DNA from 4 places in the Nonomuraea sp. NPDC023979 genome. Region 3 is predicted to be linked to each of the others. Evidence: riboswitches for the same ligand, from Rfam matches in the RefSeq annotation. Region 3 holds a riboswitch; each other region holds the start of a gene.
The links. A riboswitch is a leader RNA that binds a small molecule or an ion and turns the genes downstream of it on or off. The one in region 3 is predicted to bind cyclic di-AMP.

Region 1 (5,219 bases), on a different contig from region 3:
TGGCCGGGACCGGTGACCTGCTCGTCCTCGTCCCGGCGTACCTGCTGGCGAGCATCCCGGCCTACGCGCTCGCCGGGTTCGGCAAGGACGCGCCGGGCACCGAGGCGGCGCTCAAGTACTACCTGATGGGTGCGTTCCTGGGCGTGCTGATGCTGGCCGGCGTCACCCTCCTGTACGGCCTGGCGGGCGCCACCGGCTACCGGGCGGCCGGGGCGGCGCTCGCGCTCGCGCCCGGCGCGGCGGCGGCCTGCGCCGTGGTGCTCCTGCTGGCGGGGCTGCTGTTCAAGGCGGGCGGGGTGCCCGCGCACTTCTGGGTGCCGGACGTGGCCGAGGGCGCCCCCGTCGCCGTCGCCGCGTTCGTCACCACCGTGCCCAAGATCGGCGCGCTGGCGGCGCTGCTGCGCGTCGCGGATGAGCTCGGGCCCGGCGGCTGGGACGTCCTCGTCGCGATCGTCGCCGCCGCCACGATGACGCTCGGCAACCTGGCCGCCCTCCACCAGGACGATGTGCGCCGCCTGCTCGCCTACTCCACGATCAGCCAGGCCGGGTACGTGCTCGTGCCGGTCGCGGTCGCCCAGCACACCGCGCTCGCCCGCCCCGCCGTGCTGTTCTACCTGGCCGCCTACGCGGTCACGAACGTGGGCGCGTTCGCCGTGGTGGCCGCCACCGGGCGTGGCACGCTCGACGGCTACCGGGGGCTGGGGCGGGCCGCGCCGGGGCTCGGGCTGGCGCTCGTGGTGTGCCTGCTCGGGTTCGCGGGCATCCCGCCCGCCGCCGTGTTCGTCGGCAAGGTGCTCGTGTTCGCCGCCGCGTGGGACGGCGGTTACGCCTGGCTGGCCGTGCTCGTCCTGGTCAACACCGTGGCGAGCCTGTACTACTACCTGCGCTGGGTCGCCGTGGTGTTCCGCGGCGACCCGCCGGCCGCGCCGCCCCCGGGCCTGGCGCGCGCGGTCGCCTGCGTGGCGGCCGTCGCCTCGCTCGCCCTCGGGGTGGGCGGCGGCGTCCTGCTCGGCCGGGCCGCCTGAGCCGTCACGCCTTCCCGGCGGTGGCGGCCCAGTCGAGCAGCGCCTGGGCGGTGTCGAAGCGGCGGCCGGAGTCGCTCTCGCCGAGGATCACCCCGACCAGCAGCCGGCCGTCCCGCTCGGCGGCGAACGCCAGCGTGTAACCCGCGGCGCGCGTGTAGCCGGTCTTCACGCCGACCGCGCCCGGCTGGGCGAGCAGCCGGTTGGTGTTGCGCCACGAGTAGGAGCCGTGCTCACTCGTCGCCCCGACCGAGTGGTAGCGCGTCGAGGTGATCGACTTCAGCGTCTCGTTCCGCAGCACCGCCTCGGCCAGCCGTGCCTGGTCGGCCGCCGTGGAGTGGCCGCCGCCGTTCGTCGGCATGCCGTCGGCGTTGACGTACAGGGTGTCGGCCATGCCCAGCTCGCGGGCGGCCGCGTTCATCTTCCCGACGAACCCCTCGACACCCGGCCCGTACGTGCGCGCCAGCACGTGGGCGGCGTCCGCGCCGGACGGCAGCAGCAGGGCGTGGAGCACGTCCCGCACCGGCAGCCGGTCACCGGCGCGCAGCCCGGCGACGGCCGCGCCGCCCCGGGCCGCGTAGCGCACGTCCTCGGCCGTCACCTCGACGACGTCGGCCGGGTCGGCCTCCTGGAGCACGACGTGGGCGGTCATCATCTTGGTCAGGCTGGCCACGGGAAGGCGCTCGCCGGCGTCCTTGCTGTAGCGGACCTCGCCGGTGGAGGTGTCGACGACCAGTGCGGCCCGCCCGAGCACGGCGGGCGCGTCAGCGGGCGCGTACGATGCCGGGCCGGCGAAAGAGGCCGTGGTGGCGGGGGTGGCTGTGGTGGCCGCGTGGGCGGTGGTCGTGCCGGTCGTCAGGACGCCGGCGGCGAGGGCGGCGCCGGCCAGGGCGCGGCCCCAGCGGCGCGGCCGGGCGCTGGAGAAGAGGGAGGTGGGCATGAGGGGCTGTGCTCCTTGCTTCCATGCCGCCTACCGGGTTAGCTGACGGGTTCGGGCCTGGAAGTGCCCTACGGGCGCGGCCGGGGGAGCCGGCGCGCCGATTCACCCCAAGAGAGAGTGGGTCCCCGGTTCCGCGTGAGGCGGATTCGGCGGCCGCGGGCCCCGCGAACGGGCCCACGGTCCGGGCATTGCGCGCATAAGGTACGAAACTTGACAAACTATGGCAAATCGCCCGTCAAATAGTGTTGCACCACCGGCCCCACGCTGCGCGCCAGTTCCTCGGCCGGCATCGCGACCACGGGCGGCAGCCGTACGACATAACGGGTGAAGGCCAGCCCGAGCAGCTGCGTGCTCACCAGTCCGGCCCGCCGCGCCGCCTCCTCCGGCCCGCAGCCGAGCGCCCGGCCGACGAACGAGGCGACCTGGGAGGTGAACACGTCGCGCATGCTCTGCGCCGCCAGCGCGTTCGTGGACGACGAGCGCAGCAGCAGCATGATCGCCTCGTCCGACAGGTCGCCCTCCCAGCGGGACAGGAAGTGGCGCGCCATCGCCTCGCCGAGGCGCTCGCGCGGCGGCGCGGGCAGCTCCTCCAGGTTGAGCCGCAGGTTCACCGCGGCGCGGAAGAGGCCCTCCTTGTTGACGTAGTAGCGCATCACCATGGACGGGTCGACGCCGGCCAGCGAGGCCACCTTCCGGATGGTGGTGCCCGCGAACCCCTGCTCGGCGAAGAGCTTGCGGGCCGCGCCGAGGATCGCCGTGCGCGTGGCCTCGGACCTTTCCGTGAACGCCATGCCAACAAGTGTAGACCAACGCTTGTGGTCAAAAAGGTGCTGGCCGGGCCGGGCAGATCTTGGTAAGAAGAGCGGGTGGACCTCATCCCCGTGGAGTTCGAGGCGTTCGACCGCCGCATCGCCGACGTCACCGGTGACCGCAACCTGGAGCGCCTCCACCGGGGCACCCGCTGGGCCGAAGGGCCCGTCTACGTCCCCGCGGGCCGCTACCTGGTCTGGAGCGACATCCCCAACGACCGGATGCTGCGCTGGGACGAGCTGACCGGCACGGTGGGCCCGTTCCGCCGGCCGGCCGGCTACGTCAACGGCAACACCCTCGACCGCGAGGGCCGGCTGATCTCCTGCGAGCACGGCGCCCGCCGGGTGACCCGCACCGAGCACGACGGCTCCGTCACCGTGCTCGCCGACCGGTGGCGCGGCAAGCGGCTCAACAGCCCCAACGACGCCGTCGTGCGCTCCGACGGGTCCGTCTGGTTCACCGACCCGCCCTACGGCATCCTCGGCGACTACGAGGGCCACCGGGCCGAGCCGGAGATCGACGGCTGCCACGTCTACCGGATCGACCCCGCCGGCGGCGAGGTGAGCATGGTGGCCGGCGACTTCGCCCGCCCCAACGGCCTGGCGTTCTCCCCCGACGAGCGGCTGCTCTACGTCGCCGACACCGAGCGCCGCCACGTCCGCGTCTTCGAGGTCACCCGCGACGGCACGCTCACCGGCGGCAAGGTGTTCGCCGAGCAGCAGGGCGACGCCGACGGCAGCTACGACGGCATGCGGCTCGACGACACCGGCCGCCTGTGGGCCGCCGTCGGCCGGTCGATCCACGCCTACCACCCCGACGGGACGCTCCTCGGCAGGCTGCACCTGCCGGAGAGCGCCTCCAACCTCGTCTTCGGCGGCCTCAAGCGCAACCGCGTCTTCATCACCGCGACGACGTCCCTCTACTCGATGATGCTGAGCCTGAGGGGCGCCGCCCCGGTATGGGCTACCTGAACGCCCAGGTGAACAGGTGCAGCTCGCCGTCCTCCGGGTCGGAGAAGGCGAAGCTGCGCACCTTCTTGCCCGGGTCCAGCGCGATCGGCTGCGAGGCGTACACGTGCGCCGGCACCGGCTGCAACGCCCACGAGCCCCAGAACAGCCGGTGCGGCGTGCGCGCCACGACCTCGTTGCCGAACTGCGGCTGCCCGCCGCCGAAGTCGAGGATCCAGTCGCTGAAGCCGAGCCTGCCGGTGCTGGTCGTGCCGTCGGCGTAGGTGACGGTGACCTGCGACTCGGGCCAGCCGTTCACGCCCGTGCCCAGGAAGGCGACGCTCGTGGCGCCGTCGGGCGCGGCCACCTCCAGCGCCTTGCCGCCGGTGCGCACGTTGTCCCACTCGCCGCGCCCGCGGTCGGGCCAGGTGAACGAGTAGTCCCGCCACCTCACCGTGCCGCCCGGCGTGAGCCCCGCCTCGGCCAGCGCCTGCGCCGACAGGCTGAAGCCCGGCCCGTCGATGTTGGCCTCGCCGGGAGCGGTCATGTCGCCGATGCCGACGTTGTTGTGATGCCACTCGGGGGTGCCGCGCGCCGCCACGTTGAGCCGCACCGACGCCCGCCGCTCGCCCACGACGACCGGCACGCTGACGAAGCCGCGCGGCACGTCGCCGGACACCGACACCTCCAGCGCCTGACGCTCCTGCCCGCCCGCGCCCACGGTGAGCGTGCCGCGTGACGGCGACACGGTGACGCCGTCCGGCGGCCTGGCCTCCCAGGTCAGCGTGGCGGCCGGGCCCGTCGAGCGCACCGCCAGCTCCGTCGCGAACGTGCCGCCCGGCTCGACCGGGCCGCTGCCCCGGCTGAAGCCCGCCAGGTACGGCAGCGTCCCGTCGCCGAACGACGGCGGCGCGTCCGCCGGGTCCGCGCCGAAGCTCCGGTCCGGGGACCAGCCGACGGCGAAGTCCAGCCGCCCGCCGCCGGTCGCGAACGACTCCGGCAGCCACGCCCGGTCCGTCTCCGCGCCGTTCACCCGCAGGGACCGCACGTACGAGCCCTGCCCCCAGGAGTTGACGACGATGTCGCCGCCCGGCCGGTCGATCGTGATCCGGTCGAACAGCGGCGTGCTCACCAGCAGCTCGGCCCGGCCCGGGATCGCCGGGAACAGTCCCATGGCCGACCACACGTACCAGGAGCCCATCGCGCCCAGGTCGTCGTTGCCGACCAGCCCGTCCGGGCCCGGCCCGAACAGCTCCCGCTGAACCCGGCGCACCAGCTCCTGCGTCTTGTACGGCTGCCCGGCCCACGCGTACAGCCACGGCGACGGCAGCGACACCTCGTTGCCCAGGTAGGCGCGCGCCACGGCGGGTCCGGCGTTCAGCTCGCCGAAGTACTCGTCCAGCCGGGGCACCACCTTGCCGGCGCCGCCCATCGCCGCGAACAGCCCGGCCGGGTTGTGCGGCACCAGCCAGTGGTACTGCGCCCCGTTGCCCTCCATGT
Region 2 (5,219 bases), on a different contig from region 3:
CCGTACCCTTGTCTGAAAGGGCATGTCATGAAGGGACAGTGGGATGAGTTCAGCGGGTGAAGGCCTGTCTCGCCCGCTTCCCGAGCAGGTGCGGCTCAATGTGGTCGACCTCGCGGCCCAGGTTCTCGGTTCGATGCCCGCTGTGGCGGTGCCGGCGCCGTTGCGTGGCATCGCCAAGTTCGACCCGCGTAAGCGTGCCCGGCTGGGCAGTGCGCCGATCGCCGCGCAGTTGGAGAACGACAAGAAGTTCCGCGAGGTGGTCGCCGAGTCGGTGGCCTCCGGCTGGCCGGAGCTGGTGGCCTCGCTGGCCGAGGGCAACGTGCCGCCCGCCGCCGATCCGGTGCTGGTCGCCGCCGCGGCTTATCTCACGCGGCCGCCCGGCTGGGCCGACATGGTGGAGTCGGCCCGCGCCGACCTGGAGCAGTCCGCCGCCGCGGCCGAGGGGTCGGAGCGCGAGGAGGTCGTCTCCCGGCTGCGTGAGCAGCTCGCCGCGCAGAAGAGCGCGGCCAAGGAGGAGGCCGAGCGGCTGCGTGAGCAGTTGAAGGCGGCCCGCGGCGAGAACTCCGAGCTGCGCCGCAAGCTGCACGAGGCCCGCGAGCGCGCGAAGGGCGCGGTGCGGCGGGCCGAGGAGATGGAGCAGGCCGCGGAGGAGGCCAGGCACGCCGCCACGGCCGCCGGCAGCGCGGGGGAGTCGGAGCTGCGGCGGTTGCGTGAGCGCCTGGCCGATGTGGAGAAGCAGCTCGAAGCCTCGCGCCGGGCCGCGCGTGAGGGCCGCAGCGTCGAGGACGCGCGCATCCGGGTGCTGCTCGACGCGCTGCAGGACGCCTCGGCGGGGCTGCGCAGGGAGCTGGCGCTGCCCACCATGATCAGCCGGCCGGCCGACTCGGTCGCGGCGCTCACCGGTGAGCGGCCGGGTGTGCGCGGCGTGCCCGCCCGCGCGCTGGCCGACGACGACCCGCAGCTGCTCGATCAGCTTCTGGCGCTGCCGCAGGTGCATCTGATCATCGACGGCTACAACGTGACCAAGTCCGGCTACGGCACGCTCACGCTCGCCGACCAGCGCGCCCGCCTGATGACCGGGCTCGGCGGGCTGGTCGCGCAGACGCGCGTCGAGGTGACCGTGGTGTTCGACGGCGCCGAGCTCAACTCTCCGGTGCAGGTGGTGGCGCCGCGCGGGGTGCGGGTGCTGTTCAGCGCGCCGGGTGAGATCGCCGACGACCTGATCCGCCAGCTCGTCCGGGCCGAGCCGCCCGGCCGGGCGATCGCCGTGGTGTCCTCCGACCGCGAGGTGGCCGAGTCCGTCAGGCGGATGGGCGCCAGGCCCGTTCCGTCCGCGCTGCTGCTGAGGCGGCTCGGTCGCGCATAGATGACGAATATGGCGTTTAGGTGAGGATTACTCGCCACTTCTGTACTATTTCGCCCCGAGGATGATCCCCTGGGAGGCGACGCTGTGAGGTTGGGCCGGGTGCCGCTGGCCGCGGGTCTGGTGTTCGGACTGGTGATGACCCCCGTCGGAGGGGTGCTGGCCGATCCCAAGCCGACTCTCGCGCAGGCGAGAGCGAAGCTCGACAAGCTCAACGACAAGGCCGACAAGGTCGTGGACCGCTACAACACGGCCACCGAGAAGTACAAAGAGGCCAAGGCGCGCTACAGCCGGCTGAACGACACGTACAAGCGCAAGCTGGCGACCGTCGCGGATCTGCGCGGCGAGGTCGTCAACATGGCCGTCGAGACGTACAAGCTGGGGGGCGACTTCTCGACCCTGCCCACCATGATGACCAGCGACGATCCGGCCGATCTGCTGTACGGGATGGCGTTACGCGGGCAGCTCGCGCAGGAGCGCACCCAGAAGCTCGCCGCCTTCGACCGGGCGAACCGGGGGCTGAAGACCGACCGTGACCGCGCCGAGGAGGCGCTGGCCGCGGCCGACAAGGAGCGGGACGCGGTCAAGAAGGACCGGGCGGAGATCCTGGACCTCATCAAGGACCAGAAGAAGCTCCTCGACCGGCTGGGCGCGTACAAGGCGGGCAATCCCAACAGCACCGGCCTCAAGTACACGGGTCCCGCCTCGGGCAACGCCGCGGCCGTGCTGCGCTTCGCGTACGCGCAGGTCGGCAAGCCGTACGTGTTCGGCGGCACCGGGCCGGGCGGCTACGACTGCTCGGGGCTCACGCAGGCCGCCTGGCGGGCCGGTGGCGTTTCGCTGCCGCGCACGACCTGGCAGCAGTGGTCGTGGGGCGCCAGCCGCAAGGTGTCGCTCAACGCGCTGGAGCCCGGCGACCTGATCTTCAGCGAGGGCCTCGGGCACGTGAGCATCTATGCGGGCGGCGGCAAGATCGTGCATGCGCCGCAGACGGGTGACGTGGTGAAGGTGGTCACACTCTCGTCGTACGGGCGCCGTCTCGTGGGCGCCGTACGCCCCTGACAAGACGGGGTCGGCCCAAGTGTGAGGAGGGTCACACTTGGGTAACGAAACCCGCTGCTCCGGCGGGGGATGAGGACCTGACTCCCGGCGTGTCTGATCTTTACTCGCTTACTCAGGCTTTGCCATTACGTGACTTTTCGGCGTAACTTCTGGCGTCGCGGCGTTCCAGCCAGGACGCCCGCCGGTCACCATCGGGTCCCCCGATGTTCGACAGAGAGAATCATCCGCCGGTCACCGCGGCCAGCGCCCCCGAGGCGCGAAGACGCGGCGGTGGCCTGCCGAGTCCGTGCAGCCAGGAGGCACGGAGCCGGGGACCCAACGATCCCGTACGCGGTGATCAGGGGTGAATCGGCGCGTTCAGCGCCGTAGGGCGACTTCCAGGCCCGAATCCGTCAGCTAACCCGGTAGGCGTTCGTGGAAGCCCCTAGGAGCAATCCTGTCTACCCTCTCGCACAACCCCCGTCTGTCCCGTCTCGCCCTGAGTGGCGTAGCGCTGATCACCGTGACGGCCGGAGGTCTGGTCGTCCACGCCCCGGCGGCGCAGGCGGCGACGACGAATGAGTTCGCCACCACTGCGGTGACCAAGACGGAGAAGTCCGTCAAGTCGTCGAAGGTGGCCAAGGTCGCTCGGCAGAAGGCCAAGGCCCGCAAGGCCGTGGCCGTGGCCAAGAAGCAGATCGGCGACCCGTACCGTTACGGCGCCACCGGCCCCGGGTCGTTCGACTGCTCGGGCCTCGTCCAGTACGCCTGGAAGAAGGCCGGGGTGAAGATCCCGCGCGTGACGAACAGCCAGTTCGCGCGCATCAGGAAGAAGGTCTCCTACAAGCACCTGCAGCCGGGTGACCTGATGTTCTTCCGCGGGCTCGGGCACGTGGGCATGTACGTCGGCGACGGCAAGATGGTCCACTCGCCGAGAACGGGCCAGCGCGTGCGTGTCGAGAAGCTTCGCGGCTGGCGCAAGGCGTCGTTCGCGGGCGCGGTGCGTCCCGGTCTGTGACCTGCGCCGAAGGCCCCGTCCCCGACCCGGGACGGGGCCTTCGGCCTTCCCGGGCGACGCTCAGGATCGGCGGCTACGATCGGGCAGCGTGTCCGACAGGGGGTCCGGCAGCGGGCCTGGAAATGGGCCCGGCAGCACGTCCGGCAAGGGGCTCGGCGGCGCGCCCGGCGGCGCGCCCGGCAGAGCGCCCGGCAGCACGTCCGGGAGGGTGTCCGAGTGGATGCGCCGGCGGGTCGTGCCGGTGGTGCTGCTGGTTGTCGCGGCGTTCCTGGCCGGTGGGTCCGGCCCGGTCCCGGGGCCGGGAGGCGCCGCCATCGAGGCGGGGGTGCTCGCCGGCGTGCGGGCGCGCTGGGGCGACGGGCTCGACGTCGTACGCGGTGAGCGGTCGCTCGTCGCCGGGCAGGACGCGCCCCCCGGGCTGCTGGCGGACCTGGCGCGCCGGGCCGACACCGCGGGACGGCGGGTCGGGGGAGTGCTGGGCGGCGACGTCCGGGCCGTGGTCCTGGTGCCCGCCTCGGCGCGGGAGGCCGCCGCGCTGGCCGGCGTCGCGTCGGTCGACGGGCTGGCGGCGGTGGCCGACCGGGGACGCGTGATCGTGGTGCCCGAGCACTTCGCCCGGCTCACCCCGGTCGGGCGTGACGTCGTGCTGGCGCACGAGCTGACCCACGTGGCCGCCGGGACCGACGGGCTGCCCGTCTGGCTGTACGAGGGCTTCGCCGACTACGTGGCCTACCGGGACGCCGGGCTGCCCGTCGAGGTGGCCGCCGCCGAGTTGGCCGCCGAGGTGCGGGCCGGGCGGACGCCGTCCGATCTGCCGGACGGGGCCGACTTCGTCCCCGGGGCCGACGCGGGCCGGCTCGCCCGCGCGTACCAGGAAGCCTGGCTGGTGTGTCGCTTCGTCGCCGCGCGCTGGGGTGAGAAGAGCCTGGTGAGGCTCTACCGTGATGCCCAGACGTACGGCGCCGGCCGGGCGCTGGCCTCGCTGGGGCTCTCGGCGGGCACGCTGACCCGGCTGTGGCGCGCGTACGTCCGGGACCGACTGGCGTGAGGGGACGCGACATGGACGACCGGCAGGAACGGCGCGAGACGACCGAACAGGACGTCGGCCCGCCCGCCACCCGCGCCCTCCAGAGGGCGGACGTCGCCGAGCCGTCGCCCGAGACGGGGGACGAGGACGTGGCCGGGGACGGGGACGGGCACGTGACAGGCGACGGGGGCGGGCGTGAGGCGAGGCTGCGGCGGGAGGCCGGGGCCGGGCTGGCCGTGCTGGGGGCGGTGATCGCCGGGGTGGTGGCGTTCACGACGCCGTGGACGGCGCTGCCCGCCGGGGCGCCCGAGGTGATGCCCGACCCGGCGCGTGACTTCGGCGCCGCCGAGATCGCCCGCTCGCAGGCGTTCGACGCGGCCACCAGCGTGCCGAGCTACCTGTCGCTGGGCGTCACGCTGGTGTTCGCCGGGCTGCTCGTGGCCACGCCGCTCGGCGCGAGGCTGCTGGGATGGCTGCGGGGCCCGTGGTGGGCGCGGGTGCTGCTGGGCGTCCTCGTGCTCACGGTGATCGAGGAGGCCGTACGGTGGCCGCTCGGCATGTGGTTCGAGGGCACGCTGCGCGACTTCGGGCTGTCCACGCAGGACTGGGCGGCCTGGACGGGCGACCGGCTCAAGAGCGTCGGCATCAACGCGGCCCTGCTGGCCGTCATGGTGCTGGCCGTGGTGGCGCTGGCGCGGCGGGTCCGGCGCTGGTGGATCCCGGCCGCCGCCGGGGCGTTCGCGCTGACCGTGGGGGCGTCGTTCGTCTAC
Region 3 (5,219 bases):
GAGCAGCCGGTCCCAGCGCGCCCGGTTCTGCTCCAGCAGCAGCACCGGCTCGCCCGACGGCCCCACCCGCGCCGCCGCCCGCGACGCCTGGATCTCCATCAGCGCCACCAGCCCGTGCACCTCCGCCTCCTTCGGCATCAGCCCGGCCAGCACCCGCCCCAGCCGCAGCGCGTCCTCGCACAGCCCCGGCCGCATCCAGTCGTCACCCGCCGTCGCCGAGTAGCCCTCGTTGAAGATCAGGTAGATGACCTCCAGCACCGACGACAGCCGATCCGCCAGCTCAGCGCCCTCCGGCACCTCGAACGGCACCCCGCGCTCCGCCAGCGTCCGCTTGGCCCGCACCACCCGCTGCGCCATCGTCGCCTCCGGCACCAGGAACGCCCGCGCGATCTCGTCCGTCGACAGCCCGCCCAGCACCCGCAACGTCAGCGCCACCCGCGCCTCCGTCGACAGCACCGGATGGCACGCCGTGAACACCAGCCGCAGCAGGTCGTCCTCGATCTCCTCGACGCCCGGCAGCTCCGTCTCGTCGTCCAGCTCCCGGCCCAGCTCGACCAGCTTGCGCTCGAACCGCTCCCGCCGCCGGATCATGTCCACCGCCCGGCGCTTGCCCACGGTCATCAGCCAGGCGCCCGGATTGCGCGGCACCCCCTCCCGCGGCCACTGCTCCAGCGCCGCCACCAGCGCGTCCTGCGCCAGCTCCTCCGCCAGGCCGACGTCACGCACCATCCCGGCCAGCCCGGCGATCACCCGGGCCGCCTCGATCCGCCACACCGCCTCAATGGCCCGATGAGTCTCCGACGCCGTCACCCGCCCATGACAACAGCCCCACCCGCTTACTCGCAACCCAAGCGCTCTCTCGTGGGACGCACCCCTTCCACCACACGGCCCCTGCCGCTCCGTGGGGGCACGCCTCCCTGAGGCGGCGGCTTCCCACGAGGCGGCGGCTGCGCCGCACCACGCGGCCCGCAACCCACCAGCACCGCCCAGCCCAGCAGCCGGGTCGGACCGTCCGGGGTACGGGCGGCCGGTGGGGCCGCGCCCCCGGGAGCCGGGCACCGGAGGGGCTGGGTCCGGCCTGCCGGTGGGGCCGGGCTGTCCGGGGCGCGCGCCGCCGGTGGGGCCGCGCCCCTGGGGGGCCCGACCGGGATCGCCGGTGGGGTGGGGCCGCCCCGGCGGAGGCCGCCAGAGGGCCGGATTGCCCGAGGCGCCCCTTCCGGGGTTGCCGCCATCCTGGGGCTTTCCGCCTGCCCCGGCGGGGGGTGGCCTCCCCGGGAGGGGCCGCCGCAGCGGGGTCGCCTCCCGCGGGGGCGTCGCTCTCGGACGGTCAGGGCTCAGGTGGGGAGTCGAGAGCGGCGCGGATGACGGCGTGGCGTTGGGCGGTTTCGGGGGTCAGGGAGGTCTCGGGCATGTCCGAGGGGTCGAAGACCTGCCAGACGTCCAGGCCGACGCCGTCGTGGCCGGGCGGGACGGGGACGCGCAGGGCCCATTCGAGCGCCTCCTCCCGCGACTTGACCTGGATGAGCCAGAAGCCGGCGATGAGCTCCTTGGCCTCGGCGAACGGCCCGTCGATGACGCGGGCCTTGCCGCCGCTGTAGGCGATGCGGGCGCCGCGCGAGCTGGGGTGGAGCCCTTCGGCGGCGAGCAGGACGCCCGCTTTCACGAGCGACTCGTTGAAGGCCGTCATGTTGTCGACGAGCTCCTGGCTCGGCAGGGCGCCGGCCTCGGTCTCCTCGCTGGCCTTGCCGACGATCAGGAATTTCACGGTGCGTTCTCCTCGTCCAGGCGGTGAAGCGGGCTCCCGGCGAGCCTGCCACACCTGTGCGTCGTCCCGGAGGGGGCCGGATCGACACGGGGAGGGGAGAAAACGCGGAAGCGCGCGCCCGGGGGAGGGGCGCGCGCTTCGCCAGGGGGAGGGTCAGGCGGCGTACGAGGGGTAGCCGTAGCCGACGACCTGGGACTTGGGCCGGACGCGCTCCTCGACCTTGCCGTTGCCGGTGTTGCCCTCGATCGTGGAGATCGTGCCGTCGCCGTTGTCCTTGACGACGAAGCCGACGTGCTGGATGGCGCTGATGCTCTTGCTGCCGTTCCAGGCGAAGAAGACGACGGCGCCGGGCTTGGCCTCGGTGCCCCAGCGGTCGTTGGCGGCGAACCACTTGGCGTGGGTGACGGTGTAGGCGTCCCAGCCGACCTGCGGGCGGGCGCCGGTCTGCTCGCCGACCCAGGAGACGAACATGGAGCACCAGGGGGCGTTGAGGTAGGCGCTGGGGTTGCCGCCGTCGCGGGCGACGGTCTCGAGGGCGCGCTTGGAGCTGGCGTACCACTCCTGGAACTTGGTGCCGCCGCCGTAGGCGTTCTCGGAGGTGCCGACCTGGGCCTTGGCCAGGGCCAGGACCTGGGAGGCGGTGACGTTGACCTGGTTGGCGCCGGCCCTGGTCTGCGTGGACTCGGACATGGTCTGGGTCTCGACCTGGTGGCCGGGCTCGGCGGCCTGGGCGGGGAGTGCGGTGGTCATCCCGGCGCCGAGTCCGGCGGCCAGGACGGTTGCGCCGAGGGTGGCGCGGAGGGAGGCGCCGGCGCGGGGGTGAAGCTTCTTCGGGGCACGGGTAAGACGGTGCTTCGCCATCGAGGGGATTACTCCTTGCTTCCATGCCGCTTACCGGGTTAGCTGACGGGTTCGGGCGTGGAAGCTGCCCTACGGCACACAAGGTGCCGATTCACCCCAAAGGACATGGGTCCCCGGCTCCGCGCAAGGCGGATTCAGCGGTCACAGGACGATCCTGTGAGTGTTGTGCGATGGTTGGCAACGACCGGACAAACCGGACGTAAGCCGCGAATGCGCCATAAGGTAATACATCCGCCAAGGCATTACAAGTCGATAAAGTTGCAGCTAGGCGAGTTGCCCGCGCGCGTCGGCCAGGAGCCCCATCATGGCAAGGGATTCGTCAAGAGGCATGATCGCGCTCTCGGTCCGGTTCTCGGCCAGCGCGTCCCGCACCTCGCGCAGCTCCCCGGCGTAGCCGTTGTCGGCCGGGTCGAGCTCGTGCTCCTCGGTCTCCATCGACGGCCCGCTGAGCACCACCCGCCGGGGCGCCCAGAACGGCGCGTCCAGGTCGGCGCGCATCCCGGTGCCCACGATGCTGGCCGAATTGGGGAAGTGCGCGAGCAGCGAGGTGTCGACCAGCGCCCGCCGGCCGCCCGGGTAGACGAGCACCCCGCCCGCCTCCGCGTCGACCCCGTTGGGCGCCAGCGCGCCCGTCAGGTGCATGGACTCGGGCATGCCGAGGAACAGCTGGGCCAGCCCCAGGGGATAGATGCCCAGGTCGAGCAGCGCGCCCCCGCCCAGCTCGGGCGCCCACAGCCGGTGCGCGGGATCGTACGGCAGCGCGAACCCGAACGAGGCCCGCACCGAGCGGATCTCCCCGAAGCGCGGGTCGTCCTTGAGCATGCGCACCAGCGGGTTGAACCGCATCCACATGGCCTCCATCAGGAAGACCCCGGCCTCGCGGGCCAGGCGGACCATGCGCTCGGCGTCGGCCAGGCTCGCCGCCAGCGGCTTCTCGCACAGCACCGCCTTGCCCGCCGCGATCGCGGCCTCGGCCACCTCCAGGTGCTGGGCGTGCGGGGTCGCCACGTAGACGGCGTCGACGGCCGGGTCGGCGCACAGCTCGGCGTAGGAGCCGTGGGCGGACTCGGCGCCCAGCGTCGCCGCCAGCGCCTTGGCCCGGCCCAGGTCGCGGGAGCCGACGGCGGCCACCCGCATGCCCGGCTCCGCCGCGATGACCGCCCCCACGGTCCTGGCGATGCCGCCCGTCGCCGCGATGCCCCACGCTAGATCTCGCACGCGGAAGATCGTACTGATTCATCCGCGGACGCGAAACCTGACCGGTTTCACCTCACGGGAACACGTCCGGGTCCGGGCCCAGCCGGCGGCCCGCGTTCAGGGCGCCGATGGCGGCCATGTCCTCCCGGTCGAGCGTGAAGTCGAAGACCGCGATGTTCTCCTTGATCCGCGCCGGCGTGACGGACTTGGGGATGACGATGTTGCCGAGCTGGATGTGCCAGCGCAGCACGATCTGCGCGGGCGTGCGGCCGTGCTTGTCGGCCAGCACCGCCAGCGCGGGCTCCGACAGCAGCCCCTTGCCCTGCCCGAGCGGGCTCCAGGCCTGCGTGAGGATGCCGTTCTTGTCGTGGAACTCGCGCAGCTCGCGCTGCTGGAAGTACGGGTGCAGCTCGATCTGGTTGATGCACGGCGGCACGTCGGCCTCGTCGAGCAGCCGCTCCAGCGTCTCGACGGTGAAGTTGGACACGCCGATGGCCTTGGCACGGCCGTCCCGGTAGACCTTCTCCAGCGCGCGCCACGCCTGGACGTACTTGTCCTGCCGCTGCGCCGGCCAGTGGATCAGGTAGAGGTCGACGTAGTCGAGGCCGAGCCTGCCCAGGCTCTCCTCGAAGGCCTGCTCGGCGCGGTCGTGGTCGTTGTTCCACAGCTTCGTGGTGACGAACAGCTTCTCCCGCGGGATGCCGGAGGCGCGCACCGCCCGCCCGACGCCGGCCTCGTTGCGGTAGAGCTTGGCGGTGTCGATGTGGCGGTAGCCGCATGCGAGCGCGGTCGTGACCGCCTGCTCCGCCTCGTCGTCGGGCACCTGCCAGACGCCGAGCCCCAGCTGCGGGATCTCCACGCCGTCTCTGTATAGCCGTAGCGAGTTCATACCCTCCATTGTTCACGTGCCGTTCCGAGCGGCTTAAGCCGCCCGGGCTAGCTTGAAGCGGTCGTGAACGGGCCATCACCTGGCTGGGAGAACATCAGTGGTCAAACGGGCGTCGGCCTGGGTGGAGTCGCCGCTCCAGATGCTGTGCGCCGTCGAGGCCCACCATGCCGGGCTGCTGGGGCCGTCGGCCGAGGTCGTGCCGCGCGCGGGGCTGCGCGCGCTGCGGGTGACGCGGCGCGAGCTGCGCCGCCTGCCGCTGCCCGACGGCCTGGAGCTGGCCGAGCCGCGCGAGCGCATGCCGCGCCGGCCGTCGGCCGTCGGTGACGCGTTCTCGGGCAAGGTGCAGCTGCGCTGGCTGACGGCCCATCCGGGCCGCGTCGTCGTGGTCGACGACGGGCTGGCCACGATCCGGCTGCTGGAGCTGCTGGCGGCGGGCCCGTACCGGCCCCTGCTGCGGGCGCGCGCCCACCCCGGGCTGCTGCGCACGGCGCTCGGGCTGGCCGCGGC
Region 4 (5,219 bases), on a different contig from region 3:
GATCTCCAGGCGGCCGGCCTTCTCGAAGGAGGACTCGGCGGTCAGCAGCACCTCGGTGGGGGAAATTCCGGTCACCGGGCGATATTTCCAACCATCGGGGGCCGCCGCCGGCATCGTGAACACCGCCTCCGGCCACACCTCGGCCACCGGCTTCACCTCCGCCACCCTGGGGACGGCACTGGCCACCTCCCCAGGCGACACCGTGGTCACCGCGACCGCCGGCTCCACCGACACCCGAGGCTCCCCCCGCCACACCGCCATCGTCCCTCCGGCAACCAGCACCACCGAGGCGGCCGCCAGGGCCATGCCCGCCCACTGCCGGCGTCGCCGCGCCCGCCGCCGGGCCGCGACGGCCGCCGCCAGCCCGCCGGTCGGCGTGACGTGCCCGGCCCCGGCACGCAGGGTACGGACCAGGTCCTCTTCGCTTCTCATCGTGCCTCCTGCAGCATTCGCTTGATCCGGAGCTTGTCCAGGGCACGCGCCGCCTGGCTGCGCACGGTGCCGCGCGAGACGCCGAGGATCGCGGCGATCTCCGCGTCGGGCAGGTCCTCGTAGTAGCGCAGCACGAGGACCACTCGCATCCTGGGCGGCAGCCGTTGCAGGTCCGCCCACAGGTCCGCGTCCTCGTAACGGTCGAAGCGCCCCTTCTCCGGCACGACGGACACCAGTTCCTCCCGGTGCCTGCGCCGCCACGAGGTGATGTGCAGCCTGACCATGGTCGTGCGCACGTACCCCTCGGGGTCGTCCTTCTTGCGCACCCGTGACCAGGCGTCACCCAGCCTGGCCAGAGCCTCCTGGACGAGGTCCGCCGCGTCGTCCGCGTTGCCGGACAGCACGTAGCCGTACCGGAGGAGCGCATCGCCCCGGCTCCGGACGAACTCGTCGAACTCGGTTGTGTGGTCCACGTATCCAGGGATCCTCCAGCACGCCGTACCGTTGCACGAAACGCGAAAAGCGCGCGCCCCCGGAAGGGGACGCGCGCTTTCGAGGCGGTCTGATCAGGCGGCGTACGACGGGTAGCCGTAGCCGGCGACCTGCGAGGTGGGACGGACCCGCTCCTCGACCTTGCCGTTGCCGGTGTTGCCCTCGATCGTGGAGATCGTGCCGTCACCGTTGTCCTTGACGACGAAGCCGACGTGGTCGATGGAGCTGATGTCCTTGCTGCCGCTCCAGGAGAAGAAGACCACGGCGCCGGGCTTGGCCTCCTGGCCCCAGCGGTCGTTGGCGGCGAACCACTTGGCGTGGGTCACGGTGTAGGCGTCCCAGCCGACCTGCGGGCGGGCGCCGGTCTGCTCGCCGACCCAGGAGACGAACATCGAGCACCAGGCGGCGTTCAGGTAGTCCTGGCGGTTGCCGCCGTCACGCTGGACGGTCTCGGCGGCGCGCTGGGAGTTGGCGTACCACTGCTGGAACTTGGTGCCACCGCCGGCGGCGTTCTCGGAGGTGCCGACCTGGGCCTTGGCGACGGCCAGGACCTGCGAGGCGGAGACGTTGACCCTGGTGTTCTGGTTCGTGGCGGCCTGCTGGGCCTGGGCGGCCTGCGGCTGGGTGTTGGCGGTGGTCGCGGTGCTGGCGTCCGCCGACACGTGGGCGCCGAACGCGGTCGCGACGAGCGCGGCGCCGAGGACGGCCTTGGGCACGTTGATCTTGGGGGTGCGGATGGGGCGCATTAAGGGTAACTCCTCGCTTCCATACCGCTTACCGGGTTAGCTGACGGGTTCGGGCGTGGAAGCTGCCCTACGGCGATGTCGGTGCCGATTCACCCCGGTGGAACACATGGGTCCCCGGTTCCGCGTGTGAGCGGATTCAGCGGTCACAGGTCGGTCCCTGTGATGGACGGTGGGTCGTGACGCCCGAGAGTCGGTCGCGTCTTACCCGCGTACAGAAATGTCCAACACACCCCTGACCTGGGTAATTCCCTCGTAACGAAATTTCCACGAAACCGGCCGCGGGCGGGGGCCCGCGGCCCGGCTACTCCGCAGGAACGTAAAGGCTGAGCGTCTCGGCGATGCACGCCGGGCGCTTCTCGCCCTCGACCTCGACGGTCATCTTGAGGTTGGACAGGTAGCCCGCCGGCGTCCCCTTGACGTCGGTCAGCTCGGCCGTGGCCCGCACCCTGGCCCCGACCGGCACCGGGCGGGGGAAGCGCACCTTATTCAGGCCGTAGTTGACGCCCATCGCGATGCCCTCGACCCGCACCAGCTCGAACATGAACGCCGGCAGCAGCGACAGGCTCAGGTAGCCGTGCGCGATCGTGCCGCCGAACGGGCCCTCCTTGGCCCGCTCCACGTCGACGTGGATCCACTGGTGGTCGTCGGTGGCGTCGGCGAAGAGGTTGACCTGTTCCTGGGTGACGGTGCGCCACTCAGTGGGGCCGAACTTCTCGCCGACGGCAGCCTTGAGTTCCTGTACGTTCGCGAAGGTCCGCATGAGGCGGAACGCTATTGCGCCGGTGGGACCGCTGCCAAGTTCAGCACCCGGAACTTGTCCGGCTTGTCCCCCTTGGTGGCGCCCCAGTAGAAGACGGTGCTCGGTTCCGACGAGACGCCCGCCCCGTACCAGTTGCCCGGGTTGCCGAAGCTCACCATCGTGCCCGTCGCCAGGTCGTACACCGCATTGCCCGCCGCCAGGAACCGGTCCAGGATCGGGTAGCGCGCCACGCCCATGCCGATGCCGCGCGCGACCTCCCGGGGCGGCTGCGAGCCGTCGACGCGGCTGATGACCGTGCCGCGCTCCCCCCGGCCGTAACACCAGACCGGCCCGCAGCGCATGCCCTGCACGCCCGGCGGCGGCTGCACGGTGCGGCTGGAGCCGTCCTCCAGGTTCACCAGCCGGAGCTGGTTGCGGTCCAGGTCCCCCGGCAGGCCGGCCACGTCGGTGGCCCAGGGCCACTGGACGAGGTGCAGGCCGTCGCTGCCGGGGACGCGCTCGGGCTCGATCCCGCCGAGCGGGTGCCGCCACACGCCGCCGTCGACCTCCGACCAGACGACGTGGTCGCCGTCCAGGCCGATCGCGTCGAGGTCGGCGTCCTGGCCCACGCGGCTGGCCACCAGCCTGGCCTCGCCGCCGGCCAGCGGGACCGTCCAGATGTCGCGGATCTGCGCGCCGTCGCCCTGCTCGCCGTACGCGAACCAGGCGACGTTCGCGCCGTCCACGGTCACGCCCTGCACGATGTACTTCTTCAGCCGGTCGTCCTTCGGCACCTCGGCGACGAGCCTGGCCTTTCCGGTACGCGAGTCGTACACCTCGAACTTGCCGGCCTTCTCGAACGACGACTCGGCGCTGAGCAGGACCTCCGTGGGGCTGATGGCGGTGATGGGGCGGTAGCGCCAGCCGTCGGAGTTCCTGGCCGGCATGGTGAACACCGCCTCCGGCCACAGCTCCGCCGCCACCGCTTCCACCGGCTCGACGGGCACCGGGGCGATCGACGCCGTGGCCGTCGCCAGCGGCTGCGGGGTCTCCCGGACGGCGGTGCCCCTGAAGACCGCCGTGCCGGTGCCCGCGACCGCCACCACGGCCGCCGCGGCCAGCAGTTGCGCCCTTCTCCTGGCGCGCCGCCGCCTGCGCAGCCGGGCGACCCCCGCCAGCAGGTCCGGCTCCGGCGCGTCCGCGGCGCCCTGCCGCAGCGCTGTGACCAGCTCGTCCTCTGTCCTCACGCCCGTCCCCTTTCGAGCATCGCCGGCCTGACCCGGAGCGTGTTGAGCCCGCGGAACGCCTGGCTTCGCACCGTTCCTCGGGAGATGCCGAGGATGTCGGCGATCTCCTGATCGGACAGGTCCTCGTAGTAGCGCAGAACCAGCACGGCGCGTTGCCGCCGCGGCAGCGTGGCGAGCTCTCTCCAGAGCTCGCCGGTGGAGTGGATGTCGGTGTAGGAGCCCTCGGGCAGCTCGCCCGTCAGGCGCTCGCGCCGCACCTTGCGCCACCAGCTCACGTGCTGGCGGGCCATGATCGTACGGACGTACGACTCCGGATTGTCCTTGTTGCGCACCCGCCGCCAGGTGTCGCTCAACCGCAGCAGCGCCTCCTGCACCAGATCGGCGGCGTCCTCGGCGTTGCCGGTGAGCACGTAGCCGTATCGCAGGAGGGCCGGCCCGCGGGCCCGGACGAAATCCTCGAACTCCACACCACCATGACGCCCGGGGTGGGCTCGGCTGTTGCAAACTTCTTTACCCGAAATCATCGCGCACCTGTTCGAGTCCGCGCTACAGTCTTAGGTACTCGAATCGAACAAGGGTTCGGCCTGGTGAGAGGGGGTGTGTCCGGTGACGGTGCTCGCGCTCGCCCCTGCCCGGACACGCCGTAGCGCTTTCTTCCCAAATCTAAGACGGCCGCTATATCCGGCAATAGAGTCCGAGAGCGTGGACCCTGTGCGCAACCCCTACGCCCCCGGAGCCGGACAGCGTCCGCCGGAGCTCGCCGGGCGCGACCGTGAGCTGCAGCAGTTCGAGGTCGTGCTGGAGCGGGTGGCCCGCGGCCGTCCCGAGCGCAGCATGGTCGTCACCGGCCTGCGCGGCGTCGGCAAGACCGTGCTCCTCAACACCTTCAAGTCCATGGCGATGCAGCGGCTGTGGGGCACGGGCAAGATCGAGGCCCGGCCCGACCAGTCGATCCGCCGTCCCGTCGCCGCCGCCCTGCACATGGCGATCCGCGAGCTGGCTCCGCGCCACCGCGCGCCCGAGCGCATCGAGGAGTTCCTGGGCGTGCTCAAGGCGTTCGCGATGCGCGACCCGGCCGCCGCCAAGGGCACCTCGCACTGGTCGCCCGGCATCGAGGTGCCGGCCAGCCGGGGCCGGGCCGACTCCGGCGACCTGGAGATCGATCTGACCGAGCTGTTCGTCGACGCCGCCGGCGTGGCCACCGACCTGGGCGTCGGCATCGCCCTGTTCATCGACGAGATGCAGGACGTGCAGGCCGCCGACGTCTCGGCGCTCTGCGCCGCCTGCCACGAGCTGTCACAGTCCGGCGGCCCGCTCATCGTGGTCGGGGCCGGGCTGCCGCACCTGCCGAGCGTGCTGTCGGCCAGCAAGAGCTACAGCGAGCGGCTGTTCCGCTACGCGCGCATCGACAAGCTCGACCGGGAGGCCGCCGACCTGGCGCTCATCCTGCCCGCGCGCGAGGAGCAGGTCGAGTTCACCCAGGAGGCGCTCGACGCCCTCTACGAGGCGGCCGACGGCTACCCCTACTTCGTCCAGGCCTACGGCAAGGTGGCCTGGGACCTG

Region 1: linked by a shared signal. The riboswitch ahead of AB0G11_RS23205 (serine hydrolase) and the one ahead of AB0G11_RS33205 (CHAP domain-containing protein) in region 3 are both predicted to bind cyclic di-AMP.
Region 2: linked by a shared signal. The riboswitch ahead of AB0G11_RS16060 (C40 family peptidase) and the one ahead of AB0G11_RS33205 (CHAP domain-containing protein) in region 3 are both predicted to bind cyclic di-AMP.
Region 4: linked by a shared signal. The riboswitch ahead of AB0G11_RS39610 (CHAP domain-containing protein) and the one ahead of AB0G11_RS33205 (CHAP domain-containing protein) in region 3 are both predicted to bind cyclic di-AMP.

The regions. Positions count from the first base shown of each region.
Region 1 is NZ_JBEZZG010000013.1:63,094-68,312, reverse strand. It holds gene AB0G11_RS23210 (NADH-quinone oxidoreductase subunit N) at 1-1,025, shown strand, start outside; gene AB0G11_RS23205 (serine hydrolase) at 1,030-1,962, opposite strand; cyclic di-AMP (ydaO/yuaA leader) riboswitch at 1,975-2,124, opposite strand; gene AB0G11_RS23200 (TetR family transcriptional regulator) at 2,181-2,753, opposite strand; gene AB0G11_RS23195 (SMP-30/gluconolactonase/LRE family protein) at 2,829-3,743, shown strand; gene AB0G11_RS23190 (GH92 family glycosyl hydrolase) at 3,736-5,219, opposite strand, start outside.
Region 2 is NZ_JBEZZG010000007.1:181,261-186,479, forward strand. It holds gene AB0G11_RS16050 (NYN domain-containing protein) at 101-1,366, shown strand; gene AB0G11_RS16055 (NlpC/P60 family protein) at 1,451-2,425, shown strand; cyclic di-AMP (ydaO/yuaA leader) riboswitch at 2,692-2,851, shown strand; gene AB0G11_RS16060 (C40 family peptidase) at 2,928-3,422, shown strand; gene AB0G11_RS16065 (hypothetical protein) at 3,511-4,470, shown strand; gene AB0G11_RS16070 (M48 family metallopeptidase) at 4,482-5,219, shown strand, end outside.
Region 3 is NZ_JBEZZG010000024.1:92,271-97,489, forward strand. It holds gene AB0G11_RS33195 (RNA polymerase sigma factor) at 1-810, opposite strand, end outside; gene AB0G11_RS33200 (YciI family protein) at 1,328-1,765, opposite strand; gene AB0G11_RS33205 (CHAP domain-containing protein) at 1,919-2,626, opposite strand; cyclic di-AMP (ydaO/yuaA leader) riboswitch at 2,639-2,776, opposite strand; gene AB0G11_RS33210 (Gfo/Idh/MocA family oxidoreductase) at 2,891-3,844, opposite strand; gene AB0G11_RS33215 (aldo/keto reductase) at 3,897-4,712, opposite strand; gene AB0G11_RS33220 (hypothetical protein) at 4,810-5,219, shown strand, end outside.
Region 4 is NZ_JBEZZG010000034.1:88,136-93,354, forward strand. It holds gene AB0G11_RS39600 (hypothetical protein) at 1-432, opposite strand, end outside; gene AB0G11_RS39605 (SigE family RNA polymerase sigma factor) at 429-905, opposite strand; gene AB0G11_RS39610 (CHAP domain-containing protein) at 999-1,670, opposite strand; cyclic di-AMP (ydaO/yuaA leader) riboswitch at 1,681-1,822, opposite strand; gene AB0G11_RS39615 (MaoC family dehydratase) at 1,972-2,430, opposite strand; gene AB0G11_RS39620 (hypothetical protein) at 2,442-3,656, opposite strand; gene AB0G11_RS39625 (SigE family RNA polymerase sigma factor) at 3,653-4,123, opposite strand; gene AB0G11_RS39630 (ATP-binding protein) at 4,359-5,219, shown strand, end outside.